Regions from separate parts of the Amycolatopsis sp. NPDC004169 genome, predicted to be linked through region 1. Evidence: riboswitches for the same ligand, from Rfam matches in the RefSeq annotation. Region 1 holds a riboswitch; the other holds the start of a gene.
The links. Region 1 has a riboswitch for glycine ahead of gcvP (aminomethyl-transferring glycine dehydrogenase). Riboswitches for the same ligand answer to the same signal wherever they lie in the genome.

Region 1 (6,406 bases):
CGAGGCGCAGCGTGTCACGGCAGGCGAGACCGGCCGGGACCAGGCCGTGCGGCTCGCCGGCCTCCAGCAGCAGGCGCCACAGCGCCGGGGCCTCGTCGGCGTCGACGAACAGCTCGAAGCCGTCCTCGCCGGTGTAGCCGGTGCGGGCCAGGAGGACGTCGTGGCCCTTCACCGAGGCCGGGACGCTGGCGTAGTACTTCAGCGCGTCCAGGTCGGCGTCGGTGACCGCGCCCAGGATCTCGACGGCCTTGGGGCCCTGGACGGCGATCAGCGCGGTGGTTTCGGACTTGTCGTCCACGACGGCGTCGAAGCCCGCGACCCGCTCGGCGAGGGCGTCCGCGACGACCTTCGCGTTGCCCGCGTTCGCGACGACCAGGTAGTGCTCGTCTTCCAGCCGGTAGACGACCAGGTCGTCCAGGACGCCGCCGTCGGCGTTGCAGATCATCGTGTACCGCGCCCGGCCCGGCTTGACCCCGGTCAGGTTGCCGACCAGCGCGAAGTCCAGGACGTCGGCCGCCTGCTTGCCGGTGACGTGGATCTCGGCCATGTGCGAGAGGTCGAACAGCCCGGCCGCCTCGCGGACGGCCTTGTGCTCGGCCAGCTCGCTGGCGTAGCGGACCGGCATGGACCAGCCGGCGAAGTCGGTGAACAGCGCACCGAGTCCCTTGTGGACTCCGTGCAGAGAGGTTTCGCGAGACACGGGTTCAGCCTTCGTAAGCGTTGAGGGGCGGGCAGGAGCACACGAGGTTACGGTCGCCGCGGGCGCCGTCGATGCGACGCACCGGGGGCCAGTACTTGTTCTTGCGCGAAACACCCGCCGGGTACACGGCCAGCTCCCGGTCGTAGCGCTTGTCCCACTCCCCGACCAGCGTCTCGGCCGTGTGCGGGGCCCCGCGCAGCGGCGACTCCTCGGCGCTCCACTTGCCGCCTGCGACCTCGTCGATCTCGGCGCGGATGGCGATCATCGCGTCGCAGAACCGGTCGATCTCGCCCAGGTCCTCGGACTCGGTCGGCTCGACCATCAGCGTGCCGGCGACCGGGAACGACATGGTCGGCGCGTGGAAGCCGTAGTCGATGAGCCGCTTGGCGACGTCGTCGACCGTCACGCCGGTCTCCTTGGTGATCTGGCGCAGGTCGAGGATGCACTCGTGCGCGACCAGGCCGTCCTGGCCGGTGTAGAGCACCGGGTAGTGCGGCGCGAGCCGCGAAGCCACGTAGTTCGCGGCCAGCACGGCGACCTTGGTGGCCGCGGTCAGGCCGGGCGCGCCCATCATCCGGACGTAGGCCCAGGAGATCGGCAGGATCGACGCCGAGCCGTAGGGCGCGCCGCTGATCGGGCCGACGCCGGTCTCGGGACCGGCCGCGTCGAGCAGCGGGTGGTTCGGCAGGTAGGGCGCGAGGTGCGCGCGCACCGCGACCGGGCCGACGCCGGGGCCGCCACCGCCGTGCGGGATGCAGAAGGTCTTGTGCAGGTTCAGGTGCGAGACGTCGCCGCCGAACTCGCCCGGCTTGGCCAGCCCGAGCAGCGCGTTGAGGTTCGCGCCGTCGACGTACACCTGGCCGCCGCCGTCGTGGACGATCTTCGCCAGCTCGTCGATGTCGTGCTCATACACGCCGTGCGTGGACGGGTACGTCACCATGATCGCGGCGAGGGTGTCCTTGTGGGCGTCCACCTTGGACCGCAGGTCGGCCAGGTCGACGTTGCCCTCGTCGGTGCACTTGACGACGACCACGCGCATCCCGGCGAGCACCGCGGAGGCGGCGTTGGTGCCGTGCGCGGACGACGGGATCAGGCAGATGTCACGGGCCTCGCCGCCGTTCGCGCGGTGGTACGCGCGGATGGCCAGGAGCCCGGCCAGCTCGCCCTGGCTGCCCGCGTTCGGCTGCAGCGACACCTTGTCGTAGCCGGTGACCTCGGCCAGCCACTCGGCGAGCTGGGCGACGAGGACGTGGTAGCCCTCGGCGTCCTCGGCCGGGGCGAACGGGTGGATGCCGGCGAACTCGCGCCAGCTGATCGGCTCCATCTCGGTGGTGGCGTTGAGCTTCATCGTGCAGGAGCCGAGCGGGATCATGCCGCGGTCGAGGGCGTAGTCCAGGTCGGACAGCTTGCGCAGGTAGCGCAGCATCGCCGTCTCGGAGCGGTGGGTGCCGAAGACCTCGTGGCCCATGAAGCCGCTCTCGCGGGCCAGGCCGCTGGGCAGCGCGACACCGTCGCCGGCCTCTTCTTCGACGCCGAACGCGCGAAGGACCTTCGCGGTGATCGCGGGGGTGCTGACCTCGTCGAAGGCGACGCGGACGTGGTCGGCGTCGACGTGCCCGAGGTTGATCCCGGCCTCGCGGGCGGCCGCGTGGACCTCGGCGGCCCCGCCCGGGACGCGCGCGACGACGGTGTCGAAGAAGGACTCGTGCACGACCTCGACGCCGGTCTTGCGCAGCGCCTCGGCGAAGCCCGCGGCGAGGCCGTGGACGCGCTGGGCGATCTTCTTCAGGCCGTCCGGGCCGTGGTAGACGGCGTACATCGCGGCGAGCACGGCCGGGAGGACCTGCGCGGTGCAGATGTTCGACGTCGCCTTCTCGCGGCGGATGTGCTGCTCCCGCGTCTGCAGCGCGAGCCGGTAGGCGGGGTTGCCGTCGGCGTCGACCGAGACACCGACCAGGCGGCCGGGCAGCGAGCGCTCGAGGCCGGCGCGGACGGACATGTACCCGGCGTGCGGGCCGCCGTAGCCGAGCGGGACGCCGAAGCGCTGGGTCGAGCCCGCGGCGACGTCGGCGCCGAACTCGCCGGGCGAGGTGATCAGGGTGAGCGCGAGCAGGTCGGCGGCGACGGTGTACAGCGCGCCCGCAGCCTTGGCCGACTCGGAAATCGCGTGGTAGAAGCCGCGGCCGCGCAGCACACCGGACGCGCCGGGGTACTGGACGACGACGCCGAAGAACTCGTCCGGCAGGCCGGTGAGCAGGTCGCGGACCTCGACCTCGATGCCGAGCGCCTCGACGCGGGTGCGCACGACGGCGATGGTCTGCGGCAGGCACTCGGCGTCCAGCACGACCTTGTTCGACTTGGACTTCGACGCGCGGCGCATCAGCGTGACGGCTTCGGCGACGGCGGTCGACTCGTCCAGCAGCGAGGCGTTCGCGGTGGCCAGGCCGGTCAGGTCGGCGACCATCGTCTGGAAGTTGAGGAGGGCTTCGAGGCGCCCCTGCGAGATTTCCGGCTGGTAGGGCGTGTACGCGGTGTACCAGGCCGGGTTCTCGAGGACGTTCCGGCGGATCACGCCGGGGGTGACGGTGTCGGAGTAGCCCAGGCCGATCATCTGCGTCATCGGCCGGTTGCGCGCGGCGAGGGCACGCAGCTCCGCGGTGGCCTCTTCTTCGGAGGCAGCGGACGGGAGGACCAGGTCACGGGTGGCGCGGATGGCGCTCGGGACGGCGGCGCCGACGAGGGCGTCCAGGCTGCCGTAGCCGCACTCGGCCAGCATCTTCGCGCGTTCGGCCTCGGACGGGCCGATGTGGCGGGCATCGAACTGCGTGGAGGTGATCGGGAGCTCCTTGGGCCGGGCACACACTGGTGCGCTGGAACTCCCCCTCTGTCATGGCACCTGAGAGTTTCACCGCTCGTGGAGCGGCTTTCACCTTGGGTGAGACGCGGGTGCGCCTGCTTTCCAGAGTGGCCTCGCGCGAGGCGGTAGCGGGTACCTGAGAGATTCCGGGGAGTTTGCTCCTTCGGTGCCCCACCGACTTCGTGAGGGCTCTCCCGCCTCGGCTCGACGGCCCGATCTGCAGTTGTGACGGTCACGGTACCTGCCGGGTTCGAGGTCCGTCTACATCACCCGGCCAACACCACATCAGTCTTCAAGCCGGGCTCGATCCGCGACCCGGCGGACCACCCGGCCGGCCAGCACGGGCGGGCGGCGCACCCGGCCGGACGGCAGGACCAGGCGTTTCAACGGGCCGCCGAGCGGCACCGGCGGCAGGCCCGCGCCCAGCAGGACCTGTTCGACGACCTGCTCGGCGTGCCAGGCCACCGCGTCGTTGAGCCGGTCGAGCGAGGGGCGGTCGCCGTCGAAGACGTCCTCGTCCGCCAGCGTCACCTCGAAGTACGCGCAGCCCGGCGGGACCGAGAGGGCGTCTTCGATCGCTTTCGCGCCCTCTTCGGGGTCGGCGAACCCGGCCTCCAGCAGCGGCTCGCGGTAGATGCGCGCCGCGCGGGCGCGCATGCGGGGGCCGTAGCGGACCACGATCGGCAGGCGGCCGGTCAGGTCCGGCACGGCGAGGCCGTGCAGCAGCATGATCGGCGGCACCGAGTGCACCAGCCGCGGAGCGGGTCCGGCCAGCTCACGCGCGGTGAGGCGGACCCGGTCCGCCATCGCGTCGGGGAGGCCGGAGTAGCGGAAGTCGACGTTGCCGAACCCGAGCCCGTCGGCGACCAGCGAGGCCAGCAGCTCGCCGTAGCCCCAGATCGGCGACAGCACGACGACCGGCGGCGCGGCGACGACCGGCGACGGCACGGGCGGCCGCGTCGCCTCCTGCTCGGGCACCTGGATGACCAGCCGGGGCGGCTCGTGCCAGTCGTGCACCTCGGCGACCCGCCAGTAGAGCCCGAGCGGCCGCCACAGCTCGCCGAGGACGTCGTGCTCGATGATCCGGCGCACCTCGGCGTCGTCGTGCGGCAGGTCCCGCGGCGGCACGATCCCGACGTAGTGGTGGTAGGTGATGCGGACCTCGTCGCCGCGGGTGGCCGAGCGGATCCGCATCTCCCAGTCGATCGGCGACGCGGCGATCGCGTTGGCCACCTGCGTGCCGGGCGAGGAGTAGACGAGCGCGGTGGCCTGCCGGAGGAACTGCCCGGCCCGGTCGATGCCTTCCCGCAGCGCCTTCGCCGCCTGGGCCACGTGCACCGGGCTCGCGAGGCTGTCGGGCAGGACCCCGGCGACGCGCAGCAGCTCGGCCTCCCCCAGCCCGGTGACCTCGGCGAGCTGGGCCCAGTGGTCGAACACCGTCACCTTCGGCGCGTGCCGGTGCTCGATCCAGCTCCGCAGGGTCGACGTCGGAACGCCGATGCGCCGGGCGGCCTCGTCCAGGGAGAGGCCCCGCGAGCGGATGCCGGCCCGGACCGCATCCGCCCACTCGTCGGCGCGCCAGTGCGTCACCTCACAAAGCTAACGAAACCGGCTAGCTTTGCGCAGGGACGACCCGCCCGCGGCGCTCCGACGCTGGTCACCATGACCACCACCGTCATCGCCCTGACCCTGATCGTCGGCGTGCTGACCTTCGCCGCCGGCGCCTTCCTCGCCTCCGAGGTCGCCACCCGCGTCCTTCGCCGCCGCGAACGGCTCCTGTCCGAGGAGCGCAAGCGGCTCAACGCCGCCTGGAAGTTCCTCAAGGAGGTCTACGGCGTCAAGAAACCGACGCGCCGCTAGAACGTGGCGATCGGGTTGACGGGGCTGCCGGACGTGCCGGCGAAGCGGACCGGCGCGACGGCGAGCTGGAAGTCCCACTGGCCGAGTTCGGCGGCCGTCGCCGCGCACGCCTCGAGGTCGCAGTTGTCGAGCAGCCAGAGGCCCATCGCGACGAGGCCCACGGTGTGCACCGGCATCGCCAGGTCGTCGTACCCCGACGGCTGGACGTCGGTGGGCGTGTCGGCACCGATCAGCGCCACTCCCCGTTCGTGCAGCCACGGCAGGCAGGACGCGTGCCAGCCGGCCTGCGTGACGCCGCCGGACGGCCCGGCCTCGTGCCGGACGCGGCCGTAGCCGGTCCGCAGGAGGACCGCGTCGCCGGAGCGCACCCGGACACCCTGGCGGCGCTCGGCCTCCTCGAGGTCGCCGGGGAACACCCCATCACCCGGTTGCAGCGAAGGCACACCGCGGACCTTCGCGATGTCCAGCAGGACCCCGCGCGTGACGATTCCGTCCGCCGCCGCCGTGACGGCTCCCCACGCCGCTCCCGTCTCGGCGCCGACCAGCGCGTGCGACCGCCCGTTGTACATCTTGCCGTCCCAGAAGATGTGGCACGGCGAGTCGACGTGGGTGATCGTGTTGCCGTGGAACAGGATGCCGAGGCGCTCGTTCGAGTAGCCCCAGTGCCGGTCGTTGCGGAACCCGGGCAACGGCATGTTCTCCGCACCCGGCATCTCGGCGAAGCACGGGCACGTCGTCGTCGACCGCTCCATCTCTTCGGGCACGGCCACCTCCCACGCGCACGACACGCTCCGGCCGTGGCGCACGGCCCGCGCCGACGCCAGCCGGACGTCGTCGGTGATGTGGTTCAGCGTGCCGAGCTCGTCGTCTTCGCCCCATCGCCCCCAGTTCGACAGCGCGTCGAAGTACCCGAGCACGTCGTCCTGGGTGGGCACCAACCGCTCTGCCGTCATCGCGCCAGCTTGTCAGATCGGGGTGACGTACGCCCC
Region 2 (6,406 bases), on a different contig from region 1:
ACGCCCCGGTCGCGGAGGGCGTGCACGACGGCCCGGCCGATGAAGCCGCTGCCGCCGGTCACGACCACGGACGTCCGCTCAGGACCGTGCCCACTCACCATGCGCGCCAACCTACCTGCCGTTCCTGTGCGCCCGCGCGACGACTCGCTCAGGCGAAGGCCTCCGGCGGCGGGCAGGAGCAGACCAGGTTCCGGTCGCCGGCGGCGCCGTCGATGCGGCGGACCGGCGGCCAGATCTTCGCCGCGGACGGCCCCGCCGGGAACACCGCCGTCTCGCGGCTGTAGGGCCGGTCCCACTCGCCCGCGACGCAGCGGGCGGTGTGCGGGGCCTGCCGCAGCGGCGAGTCCTCGAGCGGCCACTCCCCCGCCGCGACGCGGTCGATCTCCCCGCGGATCGCGATCATCGCCGCGCAGAACCGGTCGAGTTCGGCGAGGTCCTCGCTCTCGGTCGGCTCCACCATCAGCGTGCCCGCGACCGGGAACGACATCGTGGGCGCGTGCAGGCCGTAGTCCGCCAGCCGCTTGGCGACGTCGTCGACCGTGACGCCGGTGGCCTTCGTCAGCGGCCGCAGGTCGAGGATGCATTCGTGCGCGACGAGCCCTTCGCGGCCCGCGTACAGCACGGGGTAGTGGCCGGCGAGGCGGCGGGCGACGTAGTTCGCGGTGGCCACGGCGACGAGGGTGGCCCGGCGGAGCCCCTCGGCGCCCATCATCCGGATGTAGGCCCACGAAATCGGCAGGATCGACGCGCTCCCCCACGGCGCCGCGCTGACCGGGCCGACGCCGGTGGCCGGGCCGGCCGCCGGCTGCAGCGGGTGGTTCGGCAGGAACGGCGCCAGGTGCGCGCGGACGCCGATCGGGCCGACGCCGGGCCCGCCCCCGCCGTGCGGGATGCAGAACGTCTTGTGCAGGTTGAGGTGCGAGACGTCGGCGCCGAAGCGGCCGTACTGGGCGACGCCGATCAGCGCGTTGAGGTTGGCGCCGTCGACGTACACCTGCCCGCCCGCGTCGTGCACCGCCGCGCAGACCTCGCCGACGGTGTCTTCGTAGACGCCGTGCGTCGAGGGGTAGGTGAGCATGATCGCGGCGAGGCCCGCCCGGTGCTCGTCCACTGTGGACCGCAGGTGCGCGAGGTCGATGTTGCCGGCCTCGTCGCAGCGGACGACGGCCACGCGCATGCCCGCCATCACCGCGCTGGCCGCGTTGGTGCCGTGCGCGCTGGCCGGGATCAGGCAGACGTCGCGCGCGTGCTCGCCGCGGGAGCGGTGGTAGGCCCGGATCGCGAGCAGGCCCGCGAGCTCGCCTTGGCTGCCGGCGTTGGGCTGCAGGGAAACCGTGTCGTAGCCGGTGATCCGCGCGAGCCAGGCGCTCAGGCCGGCGACCACTTCGAGGAGCCCGGCGGCGTCTTCGGCGGGCGCGAACGGGTGCAGGCCGGCGAACTCCGGCCAGGTGACGGGCTCCATTTCGGCGGTGGCGTTGAGCTTCATGGTGCACGAGCCGAGCGGGATCATGCTGCGGTCGAGCGCCACGTCCTTGTCCGCCAGCTGCCGGAGGTAGCGCAGCATGGCGGTTTCCGAGCGGTGCGCGTGGAACACCGGGTGGGTGAGGTACTCGCCGGTGCGCCGCAGCGGGCCCGGGAGCGCGTCGGCGGTGTCCGCGTCCAGGCCGTCCACATCGGACACCGAGACGCCGAACGCCTTCCACACGCAGGAAAGCCGCTCGCGGGTGGTGGTCTCGTCGCAGGCGATGCCGACGTGGTCGTCGTCGACCTCGCGCAGGTTCACGCCGAGGTCGCGGGCCGCCGCGACGACCGTCGCCGCGCGCCCGGGCACGGCCGCGACGACGGTGTCGAAGAACTCGCCGTGCACGACGTCGATGCCGCCTTCGCAGAGGCCCGCCGCCAGCACGGTGGCCATGCGGTGGGCGCGCAGCGCGATCCGGCGCAGCCCGTCGGGGCCGTGGTAGACCGCGTACATCGACGCCAGCACCGCGAGCAGCACCTGGGCGGTGCAGATGTTCGAGGTCGCCTTCTCGCGGCGGATGTGCTGCTCGCGGGTCTGCAGGGCGAGCCGGTATGCGGGCGTGCCGTCGGCGTCCCGCGAGACGCCGACCAGCCGGCCGGGCAGCTGCCGTTCGAGGCCTTGGCGGACGGCGAGGTAGGCGGCGTGCGGGCCGCCGAAGCCGAGCGGGACGCCGAACCGCTGCGTCGACCCGACGGCGACGTCGGCGCCGAGTTCGCCGGGTGATCTGAGCAGGGTGAGGGCGAGCGGGTCGGCGGCGACGATCACCGCGGCGCCGGATTTCTTGGCGTCGGCGATGGTCAGGTCGAGTTCGCGGACGGCACCGGAGGCACCGGGGTAGGACAGGAGCACGCCGAAGAAGTCGCCGCCGAGCCCGAGGCCGGTCAGCCCTTGGGAGAGGTCCTCGACGACGAGTTCGATGCCGAGCGGTTCGGCGCGGGTCCGGAGCACGGCGAGGGTCTGCGGGAGGGTGTCCTGGTCGACGACGAACCGGCTGGACGTCGTGCGCCCGGCCCGGCGCACCAGCGTCATCGCCTCGGCGGCCGCGGTGGCTTCGTCGAGCAGGGACGCGTTGGCGACGGGCAACCCGGTGAGGTCCGCGACCACGGTCTGGAAGTTGAGCAGCGCTTCGAGCCGCCCCTGGGAGAGTTCCGGCTGGTAGGGCGTGTAGGCGGTGTACCAGGCGGGGTTCTCGAGGACGTTCCGCCGGATGACGGGCGGGGTGACGGTGTCGTGGTAGCCGAGCCCGATCATCTGCGCCATCGGCCGGTTCCGCCCGGCCAGTTCCCGCAGTTCGGCGAGCGCTTGGGCTTCGGAAGCGGGCGGCGGCAGTTCGAGCGGCTCGGCGGACTCCCGCAGCGACGCGGGAACGGCCCGTTCGGCGAGTTCGTCGAGCGAAGCGACGCCGATGACGTCGAGGATGTGCCGGAGGTCTTCGGGGCCGGGCCCGATGTGCCGGTCGGCGAAGGGAACACCCTGTTCGAGGGAGGCGAGTGACGGATCCACGATGGCCTCCTTCGACCGGCGGTGCGTACCAACCCGACCCTAGAGCGAAAGGTGACCACGGCGGGGGTCCGGGGGCGGAGCCTCCCGGGCGGGGTGTGGGGGTTGCACCCCCACAAGACACTCCGGAGGGGCCAGGCGAGCGCTCTTCGCGAGCACACTTCACCCAGCCCCGGAGGAAACCTCCCCGCTCTGTCTGACCCCAACGGGGGCGCCTGAGAGTTTCGCCCGCAGGTTGAGCCGGGCTTGCACCGTCGGCGGGGCCATCAGGCTGTGTCCTGACGACCCGCTTTCCAGAGGCGTCTCATCCGCGCGGTCCGGGGTGCCTGAGAGGTTCCGGGGAGGACTTGCTCCTTCGGCGCCGAGCTCAAGGTGTGGCTCGGACTCTCCCGCGCGGATTCGTCGACCGCAGGGAGAACCTTACTCCGTCCGCCGCAGCGGTGATCACCCGGTCTTGCGGGCGTTGCGGCGCTGGGTGAGTTCGTCCGGTTCGTGCGTCTCGACGATGCCGCCGTCGGCGCGTTCGGCCGGGAACTCGTGGATCGTGCCGCTGATTTCCTGCATCGCGCCGCTGACCGCAATACCGAAGACGCCCTGGCCGCCTTGGAGCAGGTCGACGATCTCCTCGGGCGAGGTGCATTCGTAGACCGTGGTGCCGTCGGAGAACAGCGTCACCCGGGCCAGGTCGCGGACGCCGCGGACGCGCAGGTGGTCGACGGCGACGCGGATGTTCTGGAGCGAGACCCCGGTGTCCAGGAGCCGCTTGACGACCTTGAGGACGAGGATGTCCTTGAAGGAGTACAGCCGCTGCGAGCCGGAGCCGTGCGCGGTGCGGATGCTGGGCGCGACCAGCTTGGTGCGGGCCCAGTAGTCGAGCTGGCGGTAGGTAATGCCGGCGATCTGGCACGCCGCCGGACCGCGGTACCCCACCAGCTCGTCGGGCAGCGAGTTGTCGGGGAACAGTTCCCCCTGCTCACCAGTCGCGACCTCGACAGGCTGCTTCTCGGAACCAGCCTCGACCACGCAAGCCTCCCCTCGCCCGACCTGGCGGCCGGCGAATGACAGCCGGAGGAGTCCCAGGAGCGGGACCCGCCGGAGATCAACCGCCACGATCCGGCCCCAGACCGTTAATCACACCGTGGCAATTTCTCTTCTTCGACGGTAAGCGCCCGGACAGTGCCGGTCAACGCGACGCGCGGCAAGCCGAGGCGGTCGGCTGCGCCTTTGAGCCGTTCGCCGTACCCCCTACGGCGTGATCCAAACCCGCTTGACTCCTTTTACTCAGCCGAGTAACTTTTTACTCATGCAAGTAAACCCCGACCTCATGGCGGAGATGGGTCTCAGTGTCACCGAGGCCGCCCGCCGGGCGCAGATCATCGGCGCCACCATCGGCGTCCTGGCCGACCTCGGCTACCGCCGGACCACCTTCGCCAAGATCAAGGAACGCGCCGGGCTCAGCAGCACGCGGCTGATCTCCTACCACTTCACGAACAAGGCCGGCCTGATGCAGGCCGTGCTGAGCACGGTCGTCGAGACGAAGAACGAGTTCCTCACCGAGCGGACCGGCGGCGGCCTGGACCCGGCCGACCGGCCCGGCTACCTGCGGGCGCACATCGAGACGTCGGTGGCGTTCCTGCGCGCCTACCCCGAGTGCGTCCGGGCGCTGAGCGAGCTCGCGGCCAACGCCGACGACGTCGACGGCTGGGTGATGACGAAGGTGCTGGTCGACGACATGCGCGTGCACGGACTGGCCCGCCAGCTGCGGCAGGGCCAGGCCGAGGGCGCCTTCGGCGAATTCACGCCGGAGGTGATGGCGATGTCGATCGCGCAGGCCATCGACGGCGTCGCCGCGGCCTACGCCGCCGACCCCGCGCTGGACCTCGAACGGTACGGGCGCGAGGTGGCGGACACCTTCGTCAAAGCGACGGCACCGTGAGGACCCGATCGAGCCGCTCTTCGATGCGGGCCTTCGGGAACGCGCCGACGATCGTCTCGACCGGCTCGCCGCCGCGGAAGAGAATCATCGTCGGCAGCGACATGACCTGGTAGGACCGGGTGGTCTCGGGGTTCTCGTCGGCGTTGATCTTCCGGACGGCGAGGCGGCCGTCCCGCTCGGCGGCCAGCTGCTGCAGCACCGGGCCGACCATCCGGCACGGGCCGCACCAGGTGGCCCAGAACTCGACGAGCACGGGGACGTCGCTGTCCAGGACCTCGGCGAAGGTCGCGTCGGTGACTTCGGTGACTGTGGCGTTTTCGGACATGGCGGGGCTCCTCAGGGGCGCGGGGAATCGGGCACGACACACGGATCGGGCGCCTGGCGGGCCAGCGCGCCGGCGAGCTTCGCGGCCAGTTCCGCGCGGATGCCGCCGAGCCGGGCGAGAAGAGCGTCGGCTTCTTCCAGCTTGCGGCGGTAGACCTCGATGGAGCTCAGGCAGGAGTCGCCGGTCTCGTGGCCGCTGCGCAGGCACTCGACGAACGGGCGGGTCTCCTCGAGGGTGAGGCCGACCGTCTGCAGGGTCTGGATCTCCTGGACCAGCTGCAGGTCGTCCTCGTCGTATTCGCGGTAGCCGTTCGCCGAGCGACGGGCCGCGAGGAGGCCTTGGGCCTCGTAAAACCGCAGCGCACGGGTGGTGACACCCGTGCGCTGCGCCAGTTCTCCGATCCGCATGCTTCGACGCTAGACGTTGACGTCCGCGTCAAGGCAAGGGAAACGCCGTACTGCGGGAGGACGCGGGTTCCGGGGCCGTGCCTCGAGCCCAAGCTCCGCGCCTTCCGGCGAGGAATCAGGTGTCCGCGCCGCGGAAATCTTCCGGGGAAACCGAGTCGAGGAACTCGCGGAACTTCTCGACTTCGTCTTCCTGCTCGTCCGGGATGATGAGGCCGGCTTCCTCCAGCACCGAATCCACGGCGTGGATGGGGACGCCGATCCGCAGGGCCAGCGCGACCGAGTCGCTCGGCCGGGCGGACACCCGGATGTCGCCGTCGAAGACCAGCTCCGCGAAGAACGTGCCTTCCTTGAGGTCGGTGATGACGACCTGCTCGAGCTCCCGGCCGAGCGCTCCGATGACCTCTTTCAGCAGGTCATGCGTGAGCGGGCGGGCGGGGCGGACCCCTTGTTGCTCCAAGGCGATGGCGGTGGCTTCGACCGAGCCGATCCAGATCGGCAGGTACCGTTCACCCTCGGTTTCCCGCAGCAGCAAGATCGGCTGATTCGCGGGCAGCTCGACCCGCACACCGACGACGCGCATTTCGCTCATCGGGCTTCGCCTCCCTCTCGTGCACACGGGCTGCAGCGCTGAACCGGCTTCACGCCCATACTCCCGACGCTACCCGTCATCCGTGCGCTGTGCTCGCTGTCCGGACTCTCTCGGTTCGCCTGCCGCA

Region 2: linked by a shared signal. The riboswitch ahead of gcvP (aminomethyl-transferring glycine dehydrogenase) and the one ahead of gcvP (aminomethyl-transferring glycine dehydrogenase) in region 1 are both predicted to bind glycine.

The regions. Positions count from the first base shown of each region.
Region 1 is NZ_JBEXMD010000002.1:118,600-125,005, reverse strand. It holds gene gcvT (glycine cleavage system aminomethyltransferase GcvT) at 1-700, opposite strand, end outside; gene gcvP (aminomethyl-transferring glycine dehydrogenase) at 705-3,536, opposite strand; glycine riboswitch at 3,671-3,764, opposite strand; gene ABZX11_RS03220 (helix-turn-helix transcriptional regulator) at 3,843-5,147, opposite strand; gene ABZX11_RS03215 (hypothetical protein) at 5,220-5,417, shown strand; gene ABZX11_RS03210 (cyclase family protein) at 5,414-6,370, opposite strand; gene ABZX11_RS03205 (3-oxoacyl-ACP reductase) at 6,383-6,406, opposite strand, start outside.
Region 2 is NZ_JBEXMD010000018.1:99,326-105,731, reverse strand. It holds gene ABZX11_RS24460 (SDR family NAD(P)-dependent oxidoreductase) at 1-101, opposite strand, end outside; gene gcvP (aminomethyl-transferring glycine dehydrogenase) at 149-3,025, opposite strand; glycine riboswitch at 3,326-3,424, opposite strand; gene ABZX11_RS24450 (MerR family transcriptional regulator) at 3,467-4,045, opposite strand; gene ABZX11_RS24445 (TetR/AcrR family transcriptional regulator) at 4,326-4,958, shown strand; gene trxA (thioredoxin) at 4,939-5,283, opposite strand; gene ABZX11_RS24435 (MerR family transcriptional regulator) at 5,295-5,690, opposite strand; gene ABZX11_RS24430 (bifunctional nuclease family protein) at 5,806-6,279, opposite strand.